Regions from separate parts of the Allobosea sp. P1_A7 genome, predicted to be linked through region 2. Evidence: riboswitches for the same ligand, from Rfam matches in the RefSeq annotation. Region 2 holds a riboswitch; each other region holds the start of a gene.
What was found. A riboswitch is a leader RNA that binds a small molecule or an ion and turns the genes downstream of it on or off. The one in region 2 is predicted to bind cobalamin.
Positions count from the first base shown of each region.

Region 1 (5,696 bases), on a different contig from region 2:
CGCGATGCCCCAGCGACGCGGCGAGGAGGGCGCAAGCGCCCGTCCCGGTCCCGAGATCGACAACGTCCTTGGGGCCATCCGCCTGGAAGGCGGCCTCAAGCACGGCCCGCCAGAGCTCGCTCTGGGCGACATGGGAGGCAGCACCATCAAATTTGGGGGCACGGGCGTTCCAGTAGTCGGTGACGCCGGCCCCAACGCTTCGCTGCATCGTCATGGCTTTCCCGCCTCAAAAGGGTTCGATCAGATACTCGATATGCCTTCGGCCCGATGCGGCGCGGCGGATGGAGACCGCGACACCGAAGACATGCTGGATCAGCGCTTCGGTCATCACGGTTTCCGGCGTCCCGGCATCGACCAGCTTGCCCTCATGCAGCACGGCGATCTCGTCGCAGAAAAGCGATGCCAGGTTGAGATCATGCAAGGCCATGATGCAGGTGATACCCAGGCGCCTGATCAGGGTCAGGATCGAGAGTTGGTGCTGGATATCGAGATGGTTGGTCGGCTCGTCGAGGATAAGTTCACTCGGCATTTGCGCGAGTGCGCGCGCGATGTGGACGCGCTGGCGCTCTCCGCCCGATAGCGTATGCCAGAACTGGTCATGTCGATCGGCCATATCGACGCGTGCCAGCGCGGCCTCGACCGCGTCTTCGTCGGCCGCTGTCCAGGACGTGAGTGCGCCGCGATGCGGGGTCCGTCCGAGTCTGACGACGTCGCACACAGAGAGCTGGATTTCAGTCGTCGCCTGCTGCTCGACAAAGGCCAGGCGCCGGGCGAGGTCGTGCCGCGACAAGGTGCCGATCTCGCGGTCGTCCAGCGTCACCACGCCGCTTGCGACCTTGCGCAGGCGGCACAGCAGCCTCAACAGGCTCGACTTTCCCGAACCGTTGGGGCCGATGAGACCGAGGATCTTTCCCGGTTCGGCGTGCAGCGTCACGCCGTCCACGATCACGCGCCCTCCGGCGCTCCAACGGACGTCGCGCGCGGCCAGCGTCATGCCGGTCGCCTCGCGCGATAGAGTATGAAGGCGAAAGCCGGGGCGCCGAACAGCGCCGTCACGACGCCGATCGGCAGAATCTGCTGCGGCACCAGCGTCCGCGACAGGATGTCGGCAAGAATCATGAAGACTGCACCGATGATCAGGCATGCCGGGAGCAGCCGGGCATGGGCTGGGCCCGTCAGGAAGCGCGCGGCGTGGGGTATGACGAGACCGACGAACCCGATCGTGCCGACGATACTGACCATGGTCGCTGTCATCACAGCCGTCGTCACGAACAGCACGATGCGCACGCGGGTCACCGCCACGCCCAACGCGGCCGCGGCATCCGCGCCGAAGGCGAACGCATCGAGCGCCTTCGTATGAAAGATGCAGACAGCGAAGCCCGCGAAGGCCACTGGCGTAGCGAGCCAGACATCGGGCCAGCGCACCCCCCCGAAATTACCGAGAAGCCAGAACATCACGCCGCGGGCCTGTTCGGCACTGGCCAGCGTGGTGACGATCGTCGCGGTCGCCGCATTGAACAGCTGCGATCCGGCGACGCCTGCGAGGATCACGCGGTCGGTCGCGCCACCGGCCCCTGCGGCGAGCAAGGCAACGATGACGAGCGCAGCAATGGCGCCGAGGAAGGCACCGCCAGATATGCTGAGCGCAGCACCGCCGAAGCCCAGGATCATCACCGCGACCGCACCCGTCGAGGCTCCGGCCGAGATACCGAGGATATAGGGCTCTGCGAGCGGATTGCGCAGCAGCGCCTGCAGGATTGCGCCCGAAAGCGCGAGCGCTCCTCCGCAGAGGGCCGCCACCACAGCCCGGCTCAACCGGTAGTCGAAGATGACGCCCTGCTGGATCGCGCTCACGGGGTAGTCGAGATCGAACAACCCGTTGCCCAGGGCCCTGAAGACCGTGGCAAGCGGGATCGACATTTCGCCGATTGTCACGGCGAGCGCGATCGCGAGTATCATCAGGACGAAGGCGAGGATCGCTACTGAGCCCCTCGCCAACCAGTTGGGCCGAACCACTCCATGGCTCACTTGGTGAGGCCGAAGCTCTTGATGCCGTTGGCCAGCGCCTCGATGCCGTCGATCGTATCAAGCCCGGCCCTGGTCGCGCCGACATCCATGATCACGATCCGCTGCTGCCGGCTGGCGTCGAGCTTGCTCGCAACCGCGTCGGTCTTGAGGAAGTCGAGCTTGAGATTGATGTCATCTGCTGGGAAACGCCGGCGATCCATCTTGACCACGACGATGACGGCAGGGTTGGCGGAAGCGACGGTCTCCCAACCAACCAGCGGCCATTCCTCGTTGGTGGTGATGACGTTCCGGGCGCCGAGTTTCGACAGGATATAGGCAGGCACGCCATTCTTGCCGGCCAGGAAGGCGTCGCCCTTGATGTCCTTGCTGGAGAACCAGACCACGACGGGGACATCCTGCGGCTTGATACCGGCCACAGAAGCGACCGCCTTGTCCTCGCGGGCCTTCAATTCGGCGACCAGCGCCTCGGCGCGATCGGAGACGTCGAAGATCTGCCCGAACTCGCGAACATTGCGGTAGACGAGATCCATCGTGAACATCTGCGTGCGGACGCCGTCGCCCGGCCCGGAATTGTCCTTTCCGACGCAGTCGGTGGGCGAGACATAGGTCGGCACCTTCAGCTTCGCAAACTGGTCGCGCTTGCCGACGATGCCGTTGGGGCCGATATGCCATTCGAACATCGCAGTCACGAGGTCGGGTTCCTGGGCGACGACGGCCTCGAAACTCGGATCGTTGTCGGCAAGCCGCTTCACCTTGGCGTTGACCGCCTCATAGGGCTTCGCGACAGGGCTGAACCACACGGCTGTGCCCACGACCTTGTCGCCGAGCCCGAGCGCGTAGAGGATCTCGGTCTGCGTCTGTCCGACCGCCACGACGCGCTTTGGCGCCTGGTTGAACGTTATCGTCTCCCGGCAATTCTCTAGCGTCAGCGGATACTGCGTCGGCGCGGCCAAGGCCGCTCCGGACATCGACATGCCGATGGCTGCGACGAACGAAAGGCAAGAAAGGCGTGCGGCGCTGCGCATTGAAGTCTCCGATAGCGTCGAGCGGCGGCATGCGTCGCGAGGCTCGGGGGCCTCGCACGGCCGATCCTGTAATGCAACAATATTACAATTTTGATAGACTGCTCGACGAGTCTGCGTCAAGCGCTCTGCCGCGGCTGCGACCGCGTGGTTCGGCATCATGGACATGGAATTCATCGCTCCCCGAGATGACGAGCCGGGAGCTTGAGCGGATCGGTTCGGGGGTGCGGGTCTACGACCTGCCGCCGACGCAAATCCCCCCGGACACCCCGCCCGAAAGACGCTTCTGCGATCAGGGCAGGTCTCCTGGCTCGCGGGTCAGCGCTGGCTTCGCCCGGCCTTCCCGGCGTGAGAGCGCCAGTGGACGTTGGGAGAAGAGCTCGCCGCTTACAGTTGCGGGGGCAGCCTCGGATTCGGCGCAGGGCGCCTCACCGAATTCCCTCTTAGCTTCGGGCCTGGACCCGAGGAACCTTGATCGCGGCCGACCATAGAGGGGCCCAAGGCGGCGTCAAGCCGCAGGCACCGACCACACCGCCTGCTGATGGAGCCCTGCAGCGAGACGGCTCCATCCTTCTCGGCTCACTCCCAGCTCAGGGCGCCGCCGTTCTGGTATTCGATGACGCGGGTCTCGAAGAAGTTCTTCTCCTTCTTCAGGTCCATCGCCTCGCTCATCCAGGGGAACGGGTTTTCCGTTTCCGCGAAGACCGGCGCGAGGCCGAGCTGCGCGCAACGGCGGTTGGCGATGAAATGCATGTACTGCTCGCAGAGCGCAGCATTCAGGCCGAGGAAGCCGCGCGGCATGGTGTCCCGGCCATAGGCGGCCTCGAGTTCGGCAGCGTCGCGGATCATGCCGCGCAGCTCGTCCTGGAAGGCCTTGGTCCAGAGATGCGGGTTCTCGATCTTGATCTGGTTGATCACGTCGATGCCGAAATTCAGGTGAATGCTCTCGTCGCGCAGGATGTACTGGTACTGCTCGGCGATGCCGACCATCTTGTTGCGTCGGCCGAGCGACAGGATCTGGGCGAAGCCGGTATAGAACCACATGCCCTCGAAGATCACGTAGAAGGCGACGAGGTCGCGCAGGAAGGCCTGATCGGCCTCGGGCGTGCCGGTCTCGAAATCGGGATCGTCGAGATGCTGGGTGTGCTTCAGGGCCCAGGCCGCTTTGTCGGTGATCGAGGGCACCTCGCGATACATGTTGAAGAGTTCGCCCTCGTCGAGGCCGAGACTCTCGACGATGTACTGGAAGGTGTGGGTGTGCACCGCCTCCTCGAAAGCCTGGCGCAGCAGGTACTGCCGGCATTCCGGATTGGTGAGATGACGGTAGATCGCGAGCACGATGTTGTTGGCGACGAGGCTTTCCGAGGCCGCGAAGAAGCCGAGATTGCGCTTGATCGTGCGGCGCTCGTCCTCGGTCAGCCCGTCCTTCGACTTCCACAGAGCGATATCGGCCTGCATCGAGACCTCTGTCGGCATCCAGTGATTGTTGCAGCCGGCGAGGTATTTCTCCCAGGCCCATTTGTACTTGAGCGGCAGGAGCTGGTTCACATCGGCGCGGCAGTTGATCATCCGCTTCTCGTCGACGCTGACGCGGCCGCCGGAGCGATCGATCTCGCCGAGGCCGGTGGCATCGGCAGAGGTTCCGCCGGGCGCGGCCGGATTGAGATCGAGGGCGGTGGCAGGCTTGCTGTCTGACCAGTCGAGCATGATGAATATCCAATCGGGTCTGAATGTCATGGCCGGGTCTGCCCCGGCCGTCCGTATCGTTCGCTATCGGGCAGGGCCGGGCATCCATGCGCGCCGCGAAGGCGAGCGTGGATGCCGCCGCTGCCTCACTGGCAGGCTTCGCAGGTCGGATCGTCGATCGAGCAGGCGTTCGGCACGGCCATGCCATTGTCGAGCGGGATGTCGACGAGGATCGGCTTGGACGCGACGGGGACCGTTGCCGACACCGCGTTGAGCTTGCCGTCAGTGCCCTTCAGCGTCGACTTCTCGACATGGGTCGCCGAGAGCGCGCGCAGGTAATAGGTCGTCTTCAGGCCGAGCCGCCAGGCGAGGCGATAGGCCTCGTCGAGCTTCCTGCCGGAAGGCTGCGCCATGTAGAGATTGAGCGACTGGCCCTGGTCGATCCATTTCTGACGGCGTGCGGCGGCGCGGATCAGCCAGCTTGTCTCGATCTCGAAGGAGGTTGCGTAGAGCGCCTTGAGATCGTCGGGGACGCGGTCGATCTGACTGACCTTTCCGTCGTAGTATTTCAGGTCCGAGACCATGACCTCGTCCCAGAGATCGCGCGCCTTGAGATCGCGGACGAGGTCGGCATTCACGACCGTGAAGTCGCCCGACATGTTCGCCTTGACGTAGAGCTGGCTATAGGACGGCTCGATCGACTGCGAGACACCGACGATGTTGGAGATCGTTGCGGTAGGGGCGATCGCCATGCAGTTCGAGTTGCGCATGCCGGTGGTCTTCACCCGCTCGCGCAGGCTGTCCCAGTCCAGCGTCGTCGAACGATCGAGCTCGACATCGCCGTCGCGGGCCTCCGAGAGGATGTCGAGCGAGTCGATCGGCAGGATGCCCTTCGACCAGAGCGAGCCTTCGAAGCTCGGGTAGCGACCGCGCTCGGCGGCAAGATCGACCGAGGCCGAG
Region 1 is NZ_JBFTZN010000013.1:23,096-28,791, forward strand. Features, by position in the region: gene AC1D34_RS03510 (class I SAM-dependent methyltransferase) at 1-214, opposite strand, end outside; gene AC1D34_RS03515 (ABC transporter ATP-binding protein) at 227-994, opposite strand; gene AC1D34_RS03520 (FecCD family ABC transporter permease) at 991-1,959, opposite strand; gene AC1D34_RS03525 (ABC transporter substrate-binding protein) at 2,025-3,053, opposite strand; cobalamin riboswitch at 3,330-3,539, opposite strand; gene AC1D34_RS03530 (ribonucleotide-diphosphate reductase subunit beta) at 3,630-4,757, opposite strand; gene AC1D34_RS03535 (ribonucleoside-diphosphate reductase subunit alpha) at 4,883-5,696, opposite strand, start outside.
Region 1: another riboswitch for cobalamin. It lies ahead of AC1D34_RS03525 (ABC transporter substrate-binding protein); the one in region 2 lies ahead of AC1D34_RS15635 (TonB-dependent receptor plug domain-containing protein).

Region 2 (5,696 bases):
GCTCTCAGCGCTGATTGCCCTGCCAACCGCCGCCTATGCCGGCCGCCCCTTCTTCGAGAGTGCGCTCCGGGCTCTGCGCGCCCGCGCCGTCAACATGGACGTGCCGATCACGCTCGGCATCGTGCTCGCGCTCGGCATGTCGGTGGTGGTGACCTGGAACCACGCCGAGCATGCCTATTTCGACGGCGCGGTGATGCTGATCTTCTTCCTGCTGATCGGGCGCTATCTCGACCAGCTGATGCGCCGCCGCACGCGCGACCTCGCTGGCAATCTTGCCGCGTTGAAGGCCGAAACCGCGACCCGGCTGATGCCGAATGGCGAGGCGATGGTGACGCCGATCGCGGCCATCGTGCCCGGCGACCGCGTCCTGATCCAGCCGGGCGAGCGCGTCAGTGTCGATGGCATCATCGAGACCGGCTCCTCCGAAATCGACCAGAGCCTCGTCACCGGTGAAACCCTGCCGCATGCCGTCATGGCCGGCGCGCAGGTCTATGCCGGCACCGTGAACCTCTCCGGGGCCCTGACCGTCAAGGTCGAAGCCGCAGCCAGCGGCACCCTGCTCGACGAGATCGATGCCCTGATGGCGCGCGCGGTCGAAAGCCGCTCCCGCTATGTCAAGCTTTCCGATCGGGCGGCAAGGGTCTACGCCCCTCTCGTCCACGCCACGGCGCTCGCGACCCTGCTGGGCTGGATGGCCTTCGGCCTGCCCTGGCCCGAAGCACTGATCATCGCCATCACCGTCCTGATCATCACCTGCCCCTGCGCGCTGGGGCTGGCGATTCCGGCCGTGCAGGTCGTTGCTGCGTCTGCCCTGTTCAAGCGCAAGGTCATGCTGAAACAGGGCGATGCGCTGGAGCGCCTGGCCGAAGCCGATGTCGCTGTCTTCGACAAGACCGGCACCCTCACCCTGCCGGACCCCGATCTGGTCAATGGCGCTGAGATCGATACCGCAACCTTGCAGGCGGCGGGCAGGCTGGCAGCCGCGAGCCGCCACCCTCTCGCCCGCGCCATCGCCCGTGCCGCCGGCCATCCTGCTCCTGCGAGCGATGTCAGCGAAAATCACGGCGCAGGCCTGAGCGCGATTGTGGATGGGATCGAGACCCGTCTCGGCAGCGTCGCTTATTGCGAGGCCGGGGCGGAAGCCGCCATCGTCGCCGCGCGCCATCCCTCAGCCTCCCTGATCGCCTGGCGCCATGGCACTGAATGCGCCATCTTCGCGGTCGATCAGAAGATCCGGCCGGAGGCGCGCGACTGTATCGCCGCGCTACGCGGTCTCGGCCTCGAGATCCGCATTCTCTCCGGCGACCGAAGCGAAGCTGTCGCGCCGGTCGCCTCGGCCCTCGGTATCACGGAGGCCGAAGCCGGCCTGCGTCCCGACGAGAAGCTCAAGGCGCTCGACCGGCTCAGCGCCAAGGGGCGCAAGGTGCTGATGATCGGCGACGGGCTCAACGACGCTCCGGCCCTTGCCAAGGCCCATGTTTCGATCTCGCCGATCAGCGCGACCGACCTGGCGCAGGCCTCGGCCGACATTGTCTTCATCGGCGACAGCTTGATGCCGGTCGCCGACAGCCTGCGCATCGCCCGCAGGGCGCGCAACCTCATGCTGGAAAACCTCTGGTTTGCGGTGCTGTACAATGCCGTCGCGGTGCCGATTGCCGTCGCGGGCTTCGCGACGCCGCTCGTCGCAGCCGTCGCGATGTCGGGCTCGTCACTGGTGGTCACGCTCAACGCGCTGCGCGCGGGACGCGGCCTGCCGCGGCAGAATACGGGAGTGGCGTCATGAATATCCTGGTGATCCTGTTCCCCCTGGCACTCGGTCTCGGACTGCTGGGGTTGGCGGCCTTCTTCTGGTGCATGCGCACCGGCCAGTTCAGCGATCTCGAGGGACCGAGCTGGCGCATTTTGAGGGATGACGACCTGCGTTCGCCTGGGGACACCCGCACCAACGATCATTGACGCAGCGGCCGTTCCGGCCTTACCTCGCCAGCGACGGTTCCCTTAGGGGATCAAAAGGGAATGCGGTGCGGATGGTTCGCCATTCAATGCCGTGGCTGCCCCCGCAACTGTAAGCGGCGAGCCTTTCGCCACACGCCACTGGGGCCCTCGGACCTGGGAAGGCGGCGACAAGGCACCGACCCGCGAGCCAGGAGACCTGCCGTCAGCCGTGGTCACACGCGAACACGTTCGGACGGGGTGTTTCGATCGCTTGTTGAACTGCACGCTGGCTAAGGGCAGCGGACGGGGCCTCGCGTTCGCGGTGACGTGCCACAGACGTCAACGCCCGAGGTTCCATCGTGATCCGTCCTCCCAAGGTTGCCCGGCGCAGCCGGCTGCTCATCACCCTGTCGCTCCTTGTCTCCGCCGGCTCCCTCCCCGCCAACCAGGCATCCGCCCAGTCAGCCACCGAATCGATTGCCCTCGACGAAATCGTCGTCAGCGCGACGACGCGACCCACGCCAGCGCGCGAGATCGCCAATTCCGTGACCGTCATCACTGCCGGTGATATCGAGCGCGAGCAGCGCCGGACCCTGCCGCAGGCGCTCGCCGCCGTTCCCGGCCTCAATATCGTGCAGACCGGCGGGCCGGGCGGGCTGACCTCGGTCTTCATCCGCGGCACCAACTCCAACCACGTCAAGGTATTGATCGACGGCATCGAGGCCAACGACCCGTCGACCCCGAACCGCTCCTTCGATTTCGGCTCGATGCTGACCGACGACATCGAGCGCATCGAAGTGCTACGCGGACCGCAAAGCGGCCTCTACGGCGCCAACGCGCTGGGCGGCGTCATCTCGATCACCACCAAGCGTGGCGAGGGTCCGCCGAAGCTCACGGCCCGAGCCGAGGCCGGCTCATACGGCACCTTCAACCAGTCGGTCGGCCTCAGCGGCGGCGATGACCGCTTCAACTACGCCCTCAGCATCGCCCATTTCAAATCGGATTCGACCCCGGTGACGCCTCCCGGGCTCGTGCCGTCGGGGCGCCGCGTCAACCCGAATTCCTACGACAATTGGACCTATTCGGCCCGGTTCGGCGTCGCGCTGTCCGATACGCTGTCGCTGAACTGGGTCGGCCGCTACACTGACGGCTACCTGCTCTTCACCGGCGATTCCGGCTTTCCGAGCACGCCCAGCAGCTTCCGCAGCAGCCAGGACTACAAGCAGGCCTTCACCCGCGGAGAGGTCGTCTGGGATCCGCTTGGTGGGCGCTTCGTCAATCGCTTCGGCCTGTCCTACAGCAATCAGGACCGCACCGGCCGCACGCCGAATGCGATTGGTATCCTCGGCCTGCCGACGGAGAATCTCGGCGAGCGCACCAAGGTCGACTGGCGCGGCGACCTTGAGCTGATGAAGGGGCAGACCCTGGTGATGGGTCTGCAATACGAGCGCGAACGGCTGGAAACCCGCGCGCTCACGGCATCCAACGGCAATACGGGCGCCTTTGCCGAACTCCAGTCGAATTTCGGCGACCGGCTCTTCATGGTCTCGAACATCCGCTACGACGATGACGAGACCTTTGGCGGCCACACGACCTACCGCTTCGCGCCAGCCTATATCGTGCCGGAAATCGAAACCAAGCTGAAGGGGAGCTATGGCACGGGGTTCAAGGCCCCGACCCTGAGCGAGCGTTTCAGCGATTCTCGCCCGGCCTTCAACTTCTTCGGCAATCCCAACCTGAAGCCGGAAGAAAGCCGCGGCTGGGATCTTGGCTTCGAGCAGCCTCTCCTCGATGACAAGGTCCGGTTCGGCGCCACCTATTTCCACAACGACATCGAGAACCTGATCGTCACCAACGTGGCGCGGAACTCCTATGCCAATATCGGCAAGGCCACGACCAAGGGGGTGGAGGCCTTTACCGCGCTCGAAATCTCGCCGCAGTTCAAGGTGCGGGCCGACTACACCTTCACCATCGCCAAGGACGACATCGCCCGGCAGGAACTGCTGCGCCGTCCCCGTCACAAGGCCAGCGTGACGGCGAGCTGGACCCCGGTTGACAAGCTCACCCTTTCGGCGACGCTGATCTATGTGGGTGAGCGCGTCGACGGAAACCGTGACTTCTCGATCTCGCGCATGCGGGCGCCGGGTGCGGCCATCGTCAATCTCGCCGCCGAGTACAAGGCGACGGACAGGCTCAGTGTCTTCGGCCGCATCGATAACCTGCTGGACAAGCGCTACGAGAACCCCGTCGGCTTCCTGGTGCCGGGTCTGAGCGCCTATGGCGGCCTGAAGGTAACGCTGTGAAGCCTTGGGCGGCCCGCGCGATGACTCGCGGCGCCGTTCTGGCGCTTGGCCTCTTGCTCGGTTTCGGCGGCCTGACGGCCGCCGAACACCTGGCTCTCGCAGGACCCGCGCAACGCCAACATGGCCGAGATTGCCAAGACCATCCCGGCCAATCACGGTCTGGTGGAGGAGGTGCTGAGTTACAAGCCCGATCTGATCATCGCTGGCGCCTACACGACGCGCAGCACGGTCGCGCTGCTGAAGAAGGCCGGTGTTCCCGTCCGCGAATTCGGGGTGCCGCGCAATCTCGCTGAAATGCGTGCCCAGATCGCCGAGATGGCGGCCCTGCTCGGCGAGCCAGAACGCGGCGCGGCCCTGATCGCAGCGATCGACCGGCGCCTCGACACGCTCGCCGCCAACCAAAGCGCGGGCCATCCCAGGGCGCTGGTCCTGCGGCCGAACGGGTTCACGGTCGGGCGCGGCTCGCTGGTGGACGAGATCCTGACCCGCGCCGGCCTGACCAATCTCGCCGCCGAACTCGGCATCGACAATTACGGCCAGATCGCGCTGGAGACCGTCGCGCTCGGACAGGCCGACATGCTGATCCTCAACACCACGCCGGGCGGGCCGCCCTCGCTCGCCCATGAGATCCTTCATCATCCGCTCCTGACGAAGCTCGGCGAGCGGGTCAGGCTCGTCGCCCTCCCCTCGAAACTCTGGACCTGCGCCGGACCGGCCGTGCTCGATGCGATCGAGCTGCTTGCCGCCTCCCGTACGCAAGGATCGCGCTCATGACATTGGCGGTTCAGGAAACGGTACGAGCGACGACGCCGAAGCTGGCGCGGCTCATTGTCATGCTGGCCCTATTGATGCTGGCCATGATGCTCGTTTCCATGGCGGTGGGGTATGCCCCACTCGACATCAAGGCGGCCCTCGCCGACGCCCTCGCCGGACGGAAGACCCTGCCGGCGCTCGTCCTTGTCGAGCTGCGCTTGCCGCGCGCGCTGCTGGGCGCGCTCGTCGGTTTCAGTCTCGGGCTTGCCGGCGCCGCCATGCAGGGCCTGCTGCGCAATCCGCTTGCCGAACCCGGAATCCTCGGAATTTCAAGCGCCGCCGCCTTCGGCGCGGTCGTGGTCTTCTACAGCGGCTTGTCGGCGACGATGGCGCTCGCCCTCCCCTTGGGCGGCATGGCCGGCGCCGCACTGGCAACGCTTCTGCTCTACGCCTTCATGGGGCGCGGCGCCGGAACGATGACGTTGATCCTCGCGGGCGTTGCGATCAACAGCTTCGCCGGTGCGATGACCGCGCTTGCGCTCAACCTCGCGCCAAATCCCTACGCCGCGCTGGAAATCGTATTCTGGCTGATGGGTTCGCTCGCGGATCGCAGCCTGCTCCATGTCTGGCTCGTGCTGCCGCCGATGCTCCTCGGCTGGCTGCTGCTGCTTTCGACCGCACCTGCCCTCGACGCTCTCACCCTGG
Region 2 is NZ_JBFTZN010000078.1:37,853-43,548, forward strand. Features, by position in the region: gene AC1D34_RS15625 (heavy metal translocating P-type ATPase) at 1-1,783, shown strand, start outside; gene ccoS (cbb3-type cytochrome oxidase assembly protein CcoS) at 1,780-1,956, shown strand; cobalamin riboswitch at 1,974-2,174, shown strand; gene AC1D34_RS15635 (TonB-dependent receptor plug domain-containing protein) at 2,295-4,238, shown strand; gene AC1D34_RS15640 (ABC transporter substrate-binding protein) at 4,359-5,012, shown strand; gene AC1D34_RS15645 (FecCD family ABC transporter permease) at 5,009-5,696, shown strand, end outside.

Region 3 (5,696 bases), on a different contig from region 2:
GAGCGCAGGTTGCAGGCATCCTTGAAGGTCATCCAGGGATGGCCGGTTTCGAACAGCATGGTCAGCATCTTGCGCCAGAGATCGAGCGCGTTGAGGCGCTTGAACACCTTGATCTCGCCGCGCTCGGCCTTGGCTTCATAGGCCTCATAGGCCGCCTTGAACGGCTTGCCGTAGAGATCGTGAAGGTCGGGCGTCTCGTCGGGCGAGAACAGCGTCCACTGGCCTCCGGCGGCGACGCGCTGCATGAACAGGTCGGGGATCCAGTTCGCCGTGTTCATGTCATGGGTACGGCGGCGGTCGTCGCCGGTGTTCTTGCGCAGATCGAGGAACTCCTCGATGTCGACATGCCAGGTTTCGAGATAGGCGCAGACCGCGCCCTTGCGCTTGCCACCCTGGTTGACGGCGATCGCGGTGTCGTTGGCGACCTTGAGGAACGGCACGATGCCCTGGCTCTCGCCATTGGTGCCCTTGATATGAGCGCCAAGGCCACGCACAGGCGTCCAGTCATTGCCCAGCCCGCCGGAATATTTGGCCAGCAGGGCGTTGTCCTTCACCGCTTTGAAGATGCCGTCGAGATCGTCCGGCACCGTGGTCAGGAAGCAGGAGGAGAGCTGCGGCCTGAGGGTTCCTGCGTTGAACAGGGTCGGCGTCGAGGCCATGAAGTCGAAGGAGGAGAGCAGGTCGTAGAAGGCGATCGCCCGGGCCTCGCGGTCGATCTCGCGGATCGCCAAACCCATCGCGACACGCATGAAGAAGGCCTGCGGCAGCTCGAAGCGATTGCCTCGGACATGCAGGAAATAGCGGTCATAGAGCGTCTGGAAGCCGAGATAATCGAACTGGAGGTCGCGCTCCGGCTTGAGCGCAGCCGCAAGGCGGGCGAGATCGAAGCGTCCAAGCTCGGGATCGAGCAGCTCGTTGGCGATGCCGGTCTTCACATAGGCGTGGAGATAGTCGCCGTAACGTACTGACATTTCTGCCTGAGTCGCCTGTTCCGGACGACCGGAGACGAAGCTCAGCGCCTCGCGGCGGAGCTTGTCGAGCAGGAGGCGAGCCGAGACCTTGGAATAGTTCGGCTCGGTCTCGACCAGGGTGCGCGCAGCCAGGATCGGCGCCTGCGCCAGCTCATCCTGACTGATGCCGTCATAGAGGTTGCGCTGCGCTTCGCTCAGCACGGCTTCAGCCGAGACGCCGTCGAGCCCGGCGCAGGCTTCGCGAATGACCGTGGCGAGGCGAGCCCCATCGAGCGGCACGAGCGCGCCGTCGGCTGCCTTCATGCGCAGCACCGGCGCGGAGGCGACCACAGGCTTCGCTTCCGCCTTGGCGCGGGCCCGTTCCTGGGCTCGTTCCTCGCGGTAGAGCACATAGGCGCGGGCGACCTTGTGGTGTTCGCTGCGCATCAGCGCGAGTTCGACCTGATCCTGCACATCCTCGATATGGAAGGTACGGCCGGCATCGGCGCGCCGCGTCAGCCCGGCGACGATCTGCTGGGTCAACTCCGCGACGATGTCGTGGATTCGGCGCGAGGCAGCGGCGCTGCTGCCCTCGACCGCCAGAAAGGCCTTGGTCAGAGCGACGCTGATCTTGGAGGCGTCGAACGGGGTGACGCTGCCGTTGCGGCGGATCACCTGGTAGCCCGGTTCCGCGGTCGATCGCGCATCGCTGCCTTGCGATGCGATCGGGCTGAACGTCTCAGGGCGGATGGTATCGGTCGCGAGGGACATCGGCTTTCAAACCCCAATCTGTAGGGGGCAAAGGCCAGGCGGAGTCGCAACGGAGAATGTCGCAGCGACGAGCGCCCGCAGACATGACCAAGCGATCCACCGGGACACCCCGCCCGAGGACGATTCTGCTGTCGCGGCAGGTCTCCTGGCTCGCGGGTCATCGCTCTTGTCCCGTCTTCCCAAGGCCTGGCGGCCTCAGTGACTGATAGTCTGGACAAGTACTCGCCGCTGACAGTTGCGGGGGCAGCGCCGGTTTCGCACCGGCTTCCCTCTTAGCTCTCGATCTTGCGACTCGAGAGACCGTGACCACCATATCTAGTGGATATCGCGACAATTCTGTCAACAGCTTGCCACGGCCTATTCGTTGGCCTGTGAAGAGCGRGGAGTGGTCGAACTATGCGGCGATCGGCCTCGAGGGCGTCATGGCGCAGCTGCTCGCGCTGTCGCCCCACGTGCTATGGCTGCCGAACGGTGGGCCATCTGAGCCCCGACATGGAGGCCGAATGCGCAAGATCCTGATCATCGGAATTGGTGCCGGCAATCCCGACTATGTCACGGTCCAGGCGATCAACGCCCTCAACCAGGCCGACGTCTTCTTCATTCCCGACAAGGGGACAGACAAGGCCRAGCTCGGACGGCTGCGGAAGGACATCTGCGAGCGCTTCATCGAAGGATCGGATTATCGCCTGGTTCCGGTGCCGATCCCGGAGCGTGCCCCCGCCGGAACGAATTACCGTGGCAGCGTCGACGAGTGGCATGCGCGTATTGCCCATGACTACGAGGGCCTGTTCACGGAAGAACTCGGGGACGGTGAATGCGGAGCCTTCCTCGTCTGGGGTGATCCGACGCTCTATGACAGCACGCTGCGGATCGTCGAGCATATTCGCGCCAGGGGCTTCGCTCTCGAATACGATGTGATCCCGGGCATCAGCAGCGTGCAGGCCCTTGCGGCGCGACACCGGGTCGCCCTCAACCGGATTGGCGAGCCCGTGCTGATCACCACGGGACGCAAACTCGCGGAAGGCTTTCCCAATAACCTCGATAGTGTGGTCGTCATGCTCGACGGGGACCAGGCCTTCAAGAGTGTCGCGGGTGAAGATCTCGATATCTATTGGGGCGCCTATCTCGGCACCAAGGACGAGATTCTGATCGCCGGAAAGCTCTCGGAGGTGATGGGCGATATCGAGCGCATCCGGCGCGAAGCGCGAGAGGAAAAGGGCTGGATCATGGATACCTATCTGCTTCGGAGACGCGACGAGGACTGAACGGCGCAATGCGCGCATGACGACAAAAGGGTCCTTATGTCTTCGATTGGCCCCGTCGGGTGGATTGCTCCATCGTGTCACTGTCGCGGTTCGCCGGGTTGTTTGCCCGGAGCGAAGAAGGAGAGCCATTGCGCCGGACCACCCGATGGCCGATCTCAGCCGTCGAGAGCGCGGCGGATGGTATCGCGGCCGCGCTGGCTGCCGGATCAGCCCGAGTTGGTCCTGGCTCAGACGTCGACGAACCGCTTTCGCGGGGCTGGCGCCTTGCAATTCGCGAGGCCGCTTTGTAGGCGTTCACGATCGCCAGAGATCGGCACTCCGCGGGGTCTTCGTCTTTGGAATCATTCTGAAATACGGCGCCTATGACCGCCGATCTGCGCTCTTTCCGCCTGGAATGGAAAGGTCGCCAATGCGGCGGACATGGACGGGATGCACTCTCGCGACAGGCTGATATCGGATTGGACGAGGCTGCTCGCGCTGCCTGTTCTGCTCTGCCTTGGCGCCTGCTCGGTCGGCCCCGACTACGTCGCGCCGACGCAGGATCTGCCCACCCAATGGAATGGCGCCGCTTCGGCTGCGCGGCCTCCCGCTCGGTCGGAGTGGTGGCGGCAATTCAAGGATCCTGTGCTGGATGGGCTCGTGACCGAAGCGGTTGCAGGCAATCTCGATGTCGCCCAGGCGAAGGCGCGGATTCGCGAAGCGCGAGCGAGCCGGGTCCAGGCGATCGCGCCGCTGTTTCCTCAGGTCAATGGTTCAGCATCGGCAACGCGTTCGCGTTACGCCACAAGCTCCGATTCAGGGGGCGGCAACGGCATGAGCAACAGCTTCCGCGCGGGCTTCGACACCTCCTGGGAGCTCGACATCTTCGGCGGGCGCGACCGCGCCGTCGAAGCCGCGACCTATGGCGTCGATGCCGCCGACGATGATCTCGACGGAGTACTGCTGACGCTCATTGGGGATGTCGCTTCGGCTGTCATCGAGGCGCGCGGCTACCAGGCGCGCATTGTGCTTGCCAAGCGGACGGTCGAAACCCAGCGGGTGACCGAGGCACTGACGCGGGTCCGCTTCCAGGCCGGCGATGTCTCGGCGGTCGATACGGCGAGGGCGGTGGCGCAGGTCGCGAGCACCGAGGCGCAGATTCCGGCCCTTGAAACCGCGCTGTCCCAGACCCAGCACCGTATCGCGGTGCTGGTTGGCCGCCCGCCATCCGCCATGGGCTCGCGCTTGACCGGCGCTGCGAAGGTGCCGGCGACGCCCGCGCCACCGCGAGCCGGCGTCCCGGCGGACGTGCTGCGCAACCGGCCGGATGTCCGGCGGGCGGAGCGCAGTCTCGCCCAGGCAACGGCACGGATCGGCCAGGCCGAGGCGGTTCGCTACCCTTCCGTGAGCCTGACCGGCAATATCTCGACCTCGGCGCTGAAGCTCGGCGACCTCGCGAAGAACAGCGCGATCGGCTGGTCGATCGGCCCATCGCTGAGCGTGCCGATCTTCAATGGGGGCGAACTCGCTGCCGCGGTCGATGTGGCGCGCGCCCGGCGCGACCAGTCGGATGCGGCGCTTCGGCTCGCTGTGCTGAGCGCCCTGCAGGATGTCGAGGACGCACTGGTTGGATTGCGGCAGGAGCGACTGCGGCTGGCCAGCCTGTCGACGGCGGCTGCGGCTTCCGGTCAGGCGGCGCAGCTGTCCCAGGCGCTCTACCAGTCGGGCGGCGCCAGCTTCCTCGACGTGCTCGATGCGCAGCGCTCGCAGTATAGCTCCGAGGATTCGCGGATTCAGAGCCAGATCGCGCTGGCGACCCGGTTCATCGCCCTCAACAAGGCGCTTGGCGGTGGCTGGCTCCGGCCGGTCGAGGTCTCCCGCCCGCGCGTCGAGGATCCGCCGCAGGGGCCCCGCCTGCGTGCTGTCTCCCTGGAGGTCCCAAGCCCATGACGTCGCGCCGTGCCTTCATGCTGCTGCTTGTCCTGGGCATGCTGGGGGCGGGTGGCTATGCCCTGCGCTCGCAGCAGGCGCCGCAGCCGGCCGCGATTCAACTGCCGACGGTCGCCGCCACGATGGGCGATGTCGAAGAGGTCGTGCTGGCCAGCGGCGCGCTGGAGCCGATCCGGCAGGTGAGCGTCGGCGCGCAGGTCTCCGGCCGGCTGATCTCGCTCAAGGTGGCCCTGGGCCAGAACGTGAGCGAGGGCGACCTGATCGCCGAGATCGATGGCGTCACCCAGCAGAATGAACTGCGCTCGGCCGAGGCCGAGCTCGCCGTGCTGCAGGCGCAGCGCGAGGAGCGCCTCGCCAGCCTCGCCTATGCCGAATCCGTGCTTGCCCGTCAGAAGCAGATGCTCGGCCAGAACGCGGTCTCCCGCGACAATTACGAATCGGCCGAGATGACGGTGCGCACGATCCGCGCCCAGATTGCGGCGCTCGACGCCCAGATCATTTCCGGCGGCGTCAAGGTCGAGACCGCCCGCGCCAAGCTCGGCTATACCCGCATCACAGCTCCGGCGGCGGGCACCGTACTGGCCATCGTGACGCAGGAAGGCCAGACGGTGAACGCGGCGCAATCCGCGCCGACCATCATCGTGCTTGGCGACGTGTCGACCATGACGGTCAAGGCCAAGATCTCGGAAGCAGACGTGCTCAGGGTCAAGGCCGGCCAAGAGGCCCTGTTCAGCGTTCTCGGCGCGCCCGATCGGCGCTTCCCTGGCAGGATCGCCTTTGT
Region 3 is NZ_JBFTZN010000013.1:29,164-34,859, forward strand. Features, by position in the region: gene AC1D34_RS03535 (ribonucleoside-diphosphate reductase subunit alpha) at 1-1,721, opposite strand, end outside; cobalamin riboswitch at 1,840-2,041, opposite strand; gene cobF (precorrin-6A synthase (deacetylating)) at 2,225-2,986, shown strand; gene AC1D34_RS03545 (efflux transporter outer membrane subunit) at 3,416-4,915, shown strand; gene AC1D34_RS03550 (efflux RND transporter periplasmic adaptor subunit) at 4,912-5,696, shown strand, end outside.
Region 3: another riboswitch for cobalamin. It lies ahead of AC1D34_RS03535 (ribonucleoside-diphosphate reductase subunit alpha); the one in region 2 lies ahead of AC1D34_RS15635 (TonB-dependent receptor plug domain-containing protein).

Region 4 (4,809 bases), on a different contig from region 2:
ATCTCATGGGGGCTCACCCTGCTCTGCCGCGGCCTCGGCCCGCTTGGCTGGCTGCCCCTCGCGCTCGTCGCCTCCAGCCTCATCGCACAGCGCAGCCTGCACGAGCATGTCGCACGGGTCGCCGAAGGACTGGAGCGGGACGGGCTCAAAGGCGGACGCATGGCCGTTTCGATGATTGTCGGCCGCAACCCCGAAACCCTCGACGAAGCCGGAGTTTCCCGCGCCGCAATCGAAAGCCTTGCCGAGAATTTCTCGGACGGGATCGTCGCTCCGGCTTTCTGGCTCGGCGTCGGCGGCCTGCCGGGCGGCGCGCTCTACAAGGCGATCAATACCGCCGATTCGATGATCGGCCACAAGACACCGCGCCACCTCGCCTTCGGCTGGGCGGCGGCGCGTCTCGACGACCTCGTCAACCTTCCCGCCTCTCGCCTCACCGCGCTGCTGCTGACCGCAGCCGCCGCACTCGACAAAACGTCAGACCCCGCCAATGCGTGGCGAGCTGTCCGACGCGATGCCCGCCATCATCGTTCGCCCAATGCCGGTTGGCCGGAAGCCGCGATGGCAGGTGCGCTAGGCCTCCGTCTGGCGGGCCCGCGCGTCTATGGCGAGGTCAGGGTCGACGACGGCTGGATGGGGGACGGCCGGGCCGAAGCGGAAGCGGCGGATATCCGGCGGGCGCTCGCTCTCTATCGGAGGGCATGTCTGCTGCTGTGGGGGCTCGCCGTTGCGGGGGCCGCTACCGCGCTCGCCCTCTAGTTCATCGGACCGGGCATCGCATCGGGAACGACGATCTCACCTTCTGTGTTTGCTTCGACTTTCCCGAAAGCCGCAACTCACGTTTCGGGTCGATGGCTCAGCCTCAGAACTCGATCCCGGCCTGTGCCTTCACGCCCGCCGCGAAGTGATGCTTGACCAGCGTCATCTCGGTGACGAGGTCTGCGACGGCGATCAACTCGGGCTTGGCATTGCGGCCGGTGACGACGATGTGCAGATCAGGGCGCCGGCTCGCCAATGTCTCGACCACCTCCGCCAGCGGCAGATAGTCGTAGCGCAGCGCGATATTGAGTTCGTCGAGCACGAGCAGGCGTATCTCCGGATCGTCCATCAACGCCTTGGCCTTGGCGAAGGCGCGCCCGGCGGCAGCGATGTCGCGGGCCTTGTCCTGCGTTTCCCAGGTGAAGCCTTCGCCCATCGTGTGCCAGACGATGCGATCACCGAAGGCGTCGAGCGCCTTGCGTTCCCCTGTCGCCCAGGCGCCCTTGATGAACTGCACCACCCCGACGCGCCAGTCATGGCCGAGAGCCCGCAGGATCAATCCGAAGGCGGCGGTCGACTTGCCCTTGCCTGGCCCCGTATTGACGATCAGGAGTCCCTTTTCGATCGTCTTGGCGGCAACCTCGGCATCCTGCACCGCCTTGCGCTTTTCCATCTTGGCCTTGTGGCGGGCGGCCTCGTCAGCATCGATCGTCATCGGAACCTCCTGCTCATTTCACCTGCATCGGCAGACCGGCGACCATGAAGATCACCCGGTCGGCCCGCGCCGCAAGCATCTGGTGCAACCTCCCCGCCTCGTCGCGGAACCGCCGGGCGAGCGCATTCTCGGGCACGATACCGAGCCCAACCTCGTTGGAAACCAGGACCACCGGGCCTCGTGCCGCGACGCAGGCCTCGACCAGTTCCCGGCTTGCAGCCGCCACATCCTGCTCTGCCAGTATCACGTTGGTCAGCCAGAGCGTCAGGCAGTCCACCAGGACAGGTTGCCCCGCGGGAACCGCGCGGATCGCCTGCGCCAGGTCCAGCGGAGCATCGATGGTCATCCACTCCTTCGACCGGCGGGCGCGGTGCTCGGCAATCCGGGCGCGCATCTCATCGTCATAGGCCTGGGCCGTGGCGAGATAGGTCCAGGGCGCTGGCACCATCTCGATCAGGGCCTCGGCATGGCGGCTCTTGCCGGAGCGGGCGCCGCCCAGAACGAGGGTGAGAGGGGAAAGGATCGCTGCCACTGCCAAACTCTCAGCCCAGGGAAGATCAGCCTAAGGAACGGACCTGGCGAGCGAAGCGAAGCAAGCCGGGACAGGCGACAAGAGATCACATCGCTTCACTGCGCTCGCAATCACGATCGCTGCATTGCACAGCACCGTGCAGATGGCTAATGATCATCGCCGACGGTGCCTCTGCAAGGAGGTGAAAAGGGAACGCGGTGCGATACCGCGGCTGCCCCCGCAACTGTAAGCGGCGAGTTTCGCGCCATCGGCCACTGGGATTGTCCCGGGAAGGCGGCGAGAGATCCGGACCCGCGAGCCAGGAGACCTGCCGTCAGCGAGTGATGCAATCCAGCGGGCTGCCGGCGGGGTGGCCAAGGAGACCGAGATGACGACGAATACGGCTTCGATCACCACCCAGGCCAGCGCTTCCGAGCGCGTCAAGGCTGTCGCAGCTGCCCTGGCACTCGGCGCAGCCCTGATCTTCACCGTCGGCTTCGCCCATTCGACCAGCGTTCACAACGCAGCCCACGACACGCGCCACACCCTCGCCTTTCCCTGCCACTGAGGGAAAGGCAACATGGTCAATCGTGTTCTCACGGTCAGTCTTCTGGCCGGGCTTCTTGCTGGGCTCCTGGTAGCAGCACTCCAGCATGTCACCACCACGCCGCTGATCCTCAAGGCGGAAACCTTTGAGACGGCACTGCGCGCAGTCGAGCTTCAGCACGCCAGCTTCACCGGCGATGCCAGGATCGTCCTTGCCCATGGCGGCGCCGACGCAGCCGACCACGCCGAGTGGAAGCCACAGGRCGGCTTGCAGCGTACGGCCTTCACCACCATCGTCACCATTGCGACCGCGATCGGCTTTGCCGCCCTGCTGCTCGGCGGCATGATCGCAGCGGGCGATGCCATCACTGAGCGGACCGCACTGATCTGGGCGGCTTGCGGCTTCCTGGCCTTCGGCCTCGTGCCGGCGACCGGGCTCGCACCGGAATTGCCCGGCAGCGCGTCAGCCGAACTGCTCCACCGCCAGACCTGGTGGATCGCCACCGCGCTCGTCACCGCCGGCGGCCTCTGGGTCTTCCTGCGGGCGGAGGCGAGCTGGCYGCGGGCACTTGCCGTGCTTGCCATGCTCGTCCCGCATCTGATCGGCGCACCACATCCCGCCGCCCCGGAGAGCAAGGTCCCTGCCGAAATCGCAGCGCATTTCGCCGCGCTCTCGCTCGCGCTCCAGGCTGCCCTCTGGCTCGCCACCGGCTTTGCCGTCGGCGTGCTCTGGCCCTGGGCGACGCGCCGTGCCGCAGCCCCGGCCAAGGCCTGACGCTGAGCGCGATCCCCCGGGATCGCGCCGGAAGCAAAGGAACCGGCCTATGCCCGAAGGCGATGTCACCATTTTCGTCTGCGTCGCCTGYCGGCGCGCGCGGGCGGACCTGCCGGAGGGTTACGACCAGCCCGGACTGGGTTTTGCCGAGGCGCTGCGCGAACGCATCGCGCGCGACGGCGGGACGCTTCCGGTCGAACCCGTCGACTGCCTCGCGGTCTGCAATCGCCCCTGCACCGTCGCCTTGGCGGCCGACGGCAAATGGACCTATCTGATCGGCGATCTCGACGCAGACACCCATATCGCCGAAATCGTTGACGCAGCTGCAAGCTTTGCAGCCAGCGCAAACGGTATCGTTCCCTGGAAAGAAAGACCCGCTTCGTTCCGCAAGGGCGTGGTCGCGCGCGTACCGCCTCTCCCGGCGCGCCAACAAGGATGAGATCATGAACGCTCCCCAAGCCCGCTCGCTGGGCAAGATCCCCTGCACGATCATCACCGGCTTCCTCGGGGCCGGAAAGACCACACTGGTGCGGCACCTGCTGGAGAATGCAGGGGGCAAGCGCATCGCCGTGCTGGTCAATGAGTTCGGCGATCTCGGCTTCGACGGTTCCTTCATCGCCGGCTGCGGCATTTCCGGCTGCACCGCGGAGGACATCGTCGAGCTGCCGAATGGCTGCATCTGCTGCACCGTCGCCGACGACTTCGTGCCGGCGCTGGAAAAGCTGCTCGACCGGCCGAACCCGCCGGAACACATCCTGATCGAGACCTCGGGGCTTGCCCTGCCGAAGCCGCTGGTCAACGCGTTCAATTGGCCGGCCATTCGGTCACGTGTCACGGTCGATGGTGTCATCGCCGTGGTCGATGGTCCGGCCGTGGCGGATGGCCAGTTCGCGGATGATCCCGACGCTCTCGCTGCGCAGGCGGCGCAGGATGCCGCGGTCGGGCACGACAACCCGCTCGAAGAAGTGTTCGAGGACCAGATCCTCTGCGCCGACCTGATCCTGCTCAACAAGAGCGACCTCGTCGATGCGGCCGGCCGCGAACGCGTCAAGGCCGAGATCGCCGCGCATCTGCCGAAGGCGATCAAGATCGTCGAGACGGCCCATGGCAAGGTCGAGCCCGCCCTGATTATCGGCCTCAACGCGGCTGCCGAGGCCGATCTAGCTGGACGCCCCTCGCACCATGAGAGCGCAGAGGACCACGACCACGACGATTTCGAAAGCCTCGATTTCGCTCTCGCCGCGGCGACCTCGCCCGAGGAGCTGGCGGCCCGCGTTGCCAGGGCCGCGGAGGCCGAGGGCGTGCTGCGCCTGAAGGGTTTTTCGGCGATTCCCGGTAAGCCGATGCGGCTCGTCGTCCAGGGTGTCGGGCGTCGGGTCAGCCATCATTACGACCGCGCCTGGGCGGCCGGCGAAGCCAAGGATGGTCGCCTCGTGGTGATTGGCCTGAAGGGCTTTGATCGCAAGTCCGTGGAGGCCGCCCTCGCGGGCTGAACCATGCACCTCC
Region 4 is NZ_JBFTZN010000074.1:4,528-9,336, forward strand. Features, by position in the region: gene cbiB (adenosylcobinamide-phosphate synthase CbiB) at 1-756, shown strand, start outside; gene cobO (cob(I)yrinic acid a,c-diamide adenosyltransferase) at 860-1,471, opposite strand; gene cobU (bifunctional adenosylcobinamide kinase/adenosylcobinamide-phosphate guanylyltransferase) at 1,485-2,009, opposite strand; cobalamin riboswitch at 2,150-2,332, shown strand; gene AC1D34_RS14995 (CbtB domain-containing protein) at 2,371-2,550, shown strand; gene AC1D34_RS15000 (CbtA family protein) at 2,563-3,303, shown strand; gene AC1D34_RS15005 (DUF1636 family protein) at 3,353-3,742, shown strand; gene cobW (cobalamin biosynthesis protein CobW) at 3,747-4,796, shown strand; gene cobN (cobaltochelatase subunit CobN) at 4,800-4,809, shown strand, end outside.
Region 4: another riboswitch for cobalamin. It lies ahead of AC1D34_RS14995 (CbtB domain-containing protein); the one in region 2 lies ahead of AC1D34_RS15635 (TonB-dependent receptor plug domain-containing protein).